DNA from 2 places in the Rubrivivax sp. JA1055 genome. Region 2 is predicted to be linked to the other one. Evidence: predicted binding sites of a transcription regulator. Region 2 holds the regulator's gene; the other holds the start of a gene.
What was found. Region 2 encodes NrdR, which represses ribonucleotide reductase genes. Its sites were predicted from a motif close to CACNANATNTNGTG; they were not measured.
Positions count from the first base shown of each region.

Region 1 (3,402 bases), on a different contig from region 2:
CTGTAGACGTTGACGTGCGGGCCGATCGCGAACGGCACGCCGGCGGGCTCCAGCACCGCCAGCGCCGAGGCGTCACCGGCCTCGACGAGGTAGTCGCGCTGCTCGGCGATGCGGCGCACGACACGCAGGTCGGACTCGGACTCGATCAGGCCCTGCGTCGCCAGCACGACCTCCTTGCCGGCGGCGCGCAGGTCGGCGGCCAGGTCCAGCCAGTCGTCGAGCTTGAACTCGTAGCGGCGCGAGCAGACGACCTCGCCGAGCACGACGGCGTCGGCGGCCGATTCGGCGACACCGGCGTAGAAATCCATCAGCGCCTGGCGCGTCCAGTAGGTCAGCACCGGGCCGACGGTCAGCTTAATGCGTTCGGAACTCATCGTCTCGTCCGGTCTCAGCGCCACGGGCGGTCCAGCGCGCCGAGCGTGTGCTGCTGGCCTTCGGCGAGGTGGCCCAGCGTGGCGGTCCAGGCCGGCTGCACGCTGAAGCGGTCGGGCGAGGCCTTGGCCGCGTCGATCGCCTGGCGCCAGACCTTGGTCACCTGCTCGGTGTAGGCGGGGCTGCGCTGACGGCCTTCGATCTTCAGCGCCTTGACGCCCATCTTCATCAGCTCGGGCAGGATGGCCAGCGTGTTCAGGCTGGTCGGCTCCTCGATCGCGTAGTCGCGCTTGCCTTCGACGACGAAGCGGCCCTTGCAGATCGTCGGATAGCCGCGAGGCTCGTCGGGCGCGTAGTGGTCGATCAGCATGCCGCCCAGGCGCGACTCGACGCCGGTGGGCGTGTCGGTCCAGCGCACGGCGGAAGGCGGCGAGCAGACGCCGACGTTGTTCGGCGACTGGCCGGTGGCGTACGACGACAGCGTGCAGCGGCCTTCGACCATCACGCACAGGCTGCCGAAGGCGAAGCACTCGATCTCGACCGTCGTGTTGCGCAGCACGTGCTGCACCTGCTGCAGCGTCAGCACACGCGGCAGCACCGCACGCTGGATGTTGTAGTGGCGCTGGTAGAAGTTGATCGCCTCGTAGCTCGTCGCCGAGGCCTGCACCGACAGGTGCAGACGCAGCTCGGGGTGCGTGCGCGTGGCGTAGGCCATCACCGCGGTGTCGGCGCAGATCAGCGCGTCGGCGCCGAAGTCGACGGCGGTGTCGACCGCGCGGTACCAGGGCGTCACGTCCGCCGACTGGGCGAAGGTGTTCAGCGCCATCAGGACCTTGCGGCCGCGCTTGTGCGCGTAGGCGATGCCCTCGCGCACCTGGGCGTCGTCGAAGTTCAGGCCGGCGAAGTTCCGGGCGTTGGTGGCGTTCTTCAGGCCCAGGTAGACCGTGTCGGCGCCGGCGTCGACGGCCAACTGGAGGGCCCGCAGAGAGCCCGCGGGGCAGACCAGTTCGGGCGCCGCGAAGGGGGGCTGTTGCATGGCGGGCGGAGTCTAGGCGCGGGTGCGGCCAGCGGCTTGCGGGACGTCAAGACAGCTGCGAACCGGGCCTCCACCGACCGGTCGACGCGACCTGCGCACCACACCGCCGTCAGGGTCTCCGGAGGCCCGAGGCGCCGCCAAGCGCGCCACCGCCGCCGGCGCAAGCCCCTCGCGCGACGAGCTTGCACTGCGTCAAGACCGCCCGAGTTCCGCACCAGTAGACGCTATCTATTGGGTATCGTTCGCCGCCTACACACCATAGATAGTGTCAACGCGCATGACAGACGCCGCCCTGCCCCCCTCTGCCGACACCCAGGCCGCCCCGCTGGCGGTCATCAAGCGTGAAGGCCGCACCGTCGCCTTCGACCCCGCCAAGATCGCCGACGCGCTGGCGCGTGCCGGCGCCGCCACCGGCGAATACGACGCCGCGCGCGCCGCCGAGCTGACGCAGCAGGTCACCGAACGCCTGCGCCGCCGTGTTACTGGCGTCGAGCAGATCCAGGACGAGGTCGAGCGTGTGCTGCAGGAGGCCGGCCACTTCGACACCGCGCGCGCCTACATCGTCTACCGCGAGCAGCGCCGCGCGCTGCGCCAGGACCGCAGCGTCGCCGTCGACGTCGAGCGTTCGGTCAACGAGTACCTGGCGCGCCAGGACTGGCGCGTCAACGCCAACGCCAACCAGGGTTACTCGCTGGGCGGGCTGATCCTCAACGTCTCGGGCAAGGTCGTCGCCAACTACTGGCTGAACCACGTCTACCCGCCGGAAGTGGGCATCGCCCACCGCGAGGCCGACCTGCACATCCACGACCTGGACATGCTGTCGGGCTACTGCGCCGGCTGGTCGCTGCGCACGCTGCTGCACGAAGGCCTGAACGGCGTGCCGGGCAAGGTCGAGGCCGGCCCGCCCAAGCACCTGTCCAGCGCCGTCGGCCAGATCGTCAACTTCCTCGGCACGCTGCAGAACGAATGGGCCGGCGCCCAAGCCTTCAGCTCCTTCGACACCTATCTCGCGCCCTTCATCCGCAAGGACGGGCTGACGTACGACCAGGTGCGCCAGAGCCTGCAGGAGCTGATCTACAACCTGAACGTGCCGTCGCGCTGGGGCACGCAGACGCCGTTCACCAACCTGACCTTCGACTGGACCTGCCCCGAGGACCTGCGCGAGCAGGTGCCGGTGATCGGCGGCCGGGAGATGCCGTTCGCCTACGGCGATCTGCAGGCCGAGATGGACATGATCAACCGCGCCTACATCGACGTGATGATGGAAGGCGACGCCAAGGGCCGCTCGTTCACCTTCCCGATCCCGACCTACAACATCACCAGCGACTTCGACTGGGAGCACCCGAACACGCTGCCGCTGTTCGAGATGACGGCGAAGTACGGCCTGCCGTACTTCCAGAACTTCCTGAACTCGGACCTGCAGCCGAACATGGTGCGCTCGATGTGCTGCCGGCTGCAGCTGGACCTGCGCGAGCTTCTGAAGCGCGGCAACGGCCTGTTCGGCTCGGCCGAGCAGACCGGCTCGCTGGGTGTGGTGACGATCAACTGCGCCCGCCTGGGCTATCTGCACGCCGGCGACGAAGCCGGCCTGCTGGCGCGCACCGACCGCCTGATCGCCATCGCGCGCACCAGCCTGGAGATCAAGCGCAAGGTCATCCAGGGCCACATCGACAGCGGCCTGTTCCCGTACACCAAGCGCTACCTCGGCACGCTGCGCAACCACTTCTCGACGATCGGCGTGAACGGGATCAACGAGATGATCCGCAACTTCACGGCCGACCGCCACGACATCACCTCGCCCGAGGGCCACGCGATGGCGGTGCGCTACCTGGACCACATCCGCGCGCGCATCGTCGAGCTGCAGGAGGAGACCGGCCACCTCTACAACCTGGAGGCGACGCCGGCCGAAGGCACGACCTACCGCTTCGCGAAGGAAGACCGCAAGCGCCTGCCCGGCATCCTGCAGGCCGGCACGGCCGAGCGCCCGTACTACA
Region 1 covers NZ_JAJKFP010000003.1:29,155-32,556, reverse strand. The annotation lists gene LOC65_RS05810 (U32 family peptidase) at 1-374, opposite strand, end outside; gene LOC65_RS05805 (peptidase U32 family protein) at 389-1,408, opposite strand; gene LOC65_RS05800 (ribonucleoside triphosphate reductase) at 1,686-3,402, shown strand, end outside.
Region 1: LOC65_RS05800 (ribonucleoside triphosphate reductase) is a predicted target of NrdR. The motif match lies at 1,663-1,676, and genes of this name have one in related genera.

Region 2 (3,402 bases):
CGTCGGTGCCGAGCTGCGCGTTGACGCTCTTGAGCCGCTGCACGCGGATGTAGTCGAACAGCGACGGCGCGCCCAGCGCCAGCATCACGCCCAGCAGGCCGATCGCGAGCATCAGCTCGATCAGCGTCAGGCCGCGCGGCCGGGGCGAGGCGGCGCGCATCACCGGGGCCAGCAGGCGTGGGCCACGCCGTAGGAGAAGTCGCCGCAGCTGCCGCAGCCGGCGTACTCGAGGTTGCCGCCGCGCAGGCGCATGCTGAGGTGGCGGCACTGCGGGTCGGCGGCCTGGCTGGTGCCGCTGCGGCCGCGGGCGGTGACGACGTAGGCGCTGGCCAGCGTGTCGCCCGGCGCGGCCGAGCTGCCGATCTCGATCGTGTAGTAGCCCGAGACGCTGGCGTCACCCAGCCCGAGGTCGGCGAGCGAGGTGGCGTATTCGGCGTGGTTGCTGCGCCAGCGCTCCTGCGCCTGCTGCACCGCCGCGACCGCGGCGTAGGCATCGGAGCGCCGGCTCTTGCGGATGCTGTCCAGGAAGGAGGGCAGCGCCAGCGCGCCGATCACGCCCAGCACCACCAGCGTGATCGCCAGCTCGACGAGCGTGAAGCCGCCGCCAGACCCCACCGCGGAACACCGACGCGACCGGTTGGACATGCGGCAGATTATTTTCAGCGTGGTCCGCGGCCGAACCGTTCGTCGCGGCGGCGCCGCCGTTCGTCGCGGAGTGGGGCCCGGGTTCAAGGGATCAGCAGGCGGCTTCGCCCGGCAGGCCGTCGGGCGAGCAGCGCCGCACCCGGCCCATCAGGTTGACGACGAGGTGCAGCCGCGGCCCCTGCGGCAGCGACAGCCGCACCGTGGTCGTCGGCGTGACGGTGCCGCGTGTCGGCTCGAAGAGGATCGAGCCGACGTTGGCGCGCAGTTCGACGGGGTGGCCGGCGCCGAGATCGGCCTGGCGCAGCACGAGCCGGCCCGGGCAGGCCGCGGCGCCGGGCCCGCAGCCGCAGCCGGCCGGGCCGTCGTGCAGCAGCCAGCAGCGCGGGCCGGCGAACTCCAGCCGCAGCGGGCGCGACTGGGCGGCGGCCTGGCTGCGTGCGAACGCGATGTCGGTCTGCAGCGCCGAGGCCACGGCGCGCAGCCGCTCGCGCTCGCCGATTGCCGCGAAGCCCGGCACCGCCAGGCCGACGACCACCGCGGCCAGCGCCAGCGTGACGGCGCTCTCGACCAGCGTCAGCCCGCGCCTGCGGCGCGGTCGTGGAACCCGGATCTCGGCCATGCTCGTCCTCCCGTGCCGGGGCACTCTAGGAAGACGGGGCGCGGCCTGCGCTCCCCTCGTGGCGGGTTCGCGGGGCGCCCGCCGGTGGCGGCCCCCGCGCGGGGGATCAGCGGCTCAGATGTCGCGGATCAGCTGGCTGAACTCGTCGACGTCCTCGAAGCTGCGGTAGACCGACGCAAAACGCACGTAGGCCACCTTGTCCAGCTTCTCGAGCTCGCGCATCACGAGCTCGCCGACGCGTGTGCTCGGCACCTCGCGTGCGCCGCCGGCGACGAGCTGCTCCTGGATGCGCTCGATCGCGGCGTCGATCTTCTCGACGCCCACCGGACGCTTGCGCAGCGCCAGCAGCATCGACGCGCGCAGCTTCTCGGGGTCGAACTCGACCCGCGCGCCGTCTTTCTTGACGACGGCGGGCATCGCGACCTCGGCGCGTTCGTAGGTCGTGAAGCGCTTCTCGCACTTCAGGCAGCGGCGGCGTCGGCGCACGACGCCGCCCTCGTCGGACTCGCGGGTCTCGACGACCTGCGTCTCGCCGTGGGCGCAGTACGGACAACGCATGCGCCGCCGCTCCTGTTCAGCGGTAGACCGGGAAGTCGCGCGTCAGCGCCGCGACCTTCTCGCGCACCGCGGCCAGGTTGGCCTCGTCGTGCGGGTTGTCGAGCACGTCGGCGATCAGGTGCGCGGTGCGGCGCACCTCGTCTTCCTTGAAGCCGCGCGTCGTCATCGCCGGCGTGCCCAGGCGGATGCCGCTGGTGACCATCGGCTTCTGCGGGTCGTTCGGGATGCCGTTCTTGTTGCAGGTCATGTGGGCCTTGCCCAGCAGGCTTTCCGCTTCCTTGCCGGTCAGGCCCTTGGGGCGCAGGTCGACGAGCATCACGTGGCTCTCGGTGCCGCCGCTGACGATGCGCAGGCCGCGCGCGATCAGCGTCTCGGCCAGCACCTTGGCGTTGGCGACGACCTGCTGCTGGTAGGCCTTGAATTCGGGGGACAGCGCTTCCTTGAACGCGACCGCCTTGCCGGCGATGACGTGCATCAGCGGGCCGCCCTGGATGCCGGGGAAGATCGCGCTGTTGATCTTCTTGGCGATCGCCTCGTCGTTCATCAGGATGATGCCGCCGCGCGGGCCACGCAGGCTCTTGTGCGTGGTGGACGTGACGACGTCGGCATGCGGCACCGGGTTCGGGTAGACGCCGGCGGCGATCAGGCCCGCGTAGTGCGCCATGTCGACCATGAAGTAGGCGCCGACGGCCTTGGCGACCTTGGCGAAACGTTCGAAGTCGATGCGCAGGCTGTAGGCCGAGGCGCCGGCGATGATGAGCTTGGGCTTGTGCTCGTGCGCCAGGCGTTCCATCGCGTCGTAGTCGATGGCTTCGTGGGCGTCCAGGCCGTAGCTGACGACCTTGAACCACTTGCCGCTCATGTTCAGCGGCATGCCGTGCGTCAGGTGGCCGCCTTCGGACAGGCTCATGCCCATGATCGTGTCGCCCGGCTCGAGCAGGCCGAAGAACACGGCCTGGTTGGCCTGCGAACCCGAGTTCGGCTGCACGTTGGCGAAGTTGGCGCCGAAGAGCTGCTTGACGCGGTCGATCGCCAGCTGCTCGACGACGTCGACGTGTTCGCAGCCGCCGTAGTAGCGCTTGCCGGGGTAGCCCTCGGCGTACTTGTTGGTGAGTTGCGAGCCTTGCGCGGCCATCACCGCGGGGCTGGTGTAGTTCTCCGACGCGATGAGCTCGATGTGCTCTTCCTGGCGGCGGTTCTCGTCCTGGATGGTCGCCCAGATTTCAGGGTCGACGTTGGCGAGCGTGGATTGGGTACGGTCGAACACGGCAGTCCTCTTCGGAGTGAAGGGCCATCGAGCGCCCCGCGGCGGAGCGTCGTCGAGGGCTGCCCAGGCGAACGGCTGACGCCGGCGGTGGGCCGGCCTGCGCTTCCCGGTGGTCAGTCCACCTCGGGGCCGGCGGTTGCGGCCCCTCATCGCCAGTCGCGCAGGACGCGGAGTGTAACGGCAGCGGCCGGGGCCGCCGCCGTGGCGAGGTCAAACGCCGGCGCTCAGGGGCGCAGCATCGCCAGCTGTTCGGCGCGCGGCGGCGCCGGGGGCGCGGCCGGCAGCGGCATCGGCGCGGCGTCGCGCGGCACCG
Region 2 covers NZ_JAJKFP010000001.1:229,156-232,557, reverse strand. The annotation lists gene LOC65_RS00985 (Tfp pilus assembly protein FimT/FimU) at 1-160, opposite strand, end outside; gene LOC65_RS00980 (type IV pilin protein) at 160-645, opposite strand; gene LOC65_RS00975 (Tfp pilus assembly protein FimT/FimU) at 737-1,264, opposite strand; gene nrdR (transcriptional regulator NrdR) at 1,379-1,822, opposite strand; gene glyA (serine hydroxymethyltransferase) at 1,839-3,089, opposite strand; ZMP/ZTP riboswitch at 3,144-3,259, opposite strand; gene LOC65_RS00960 (lytic transglycosylase domain-containing protein) at 3,314-3,402, opposite strand, start outside.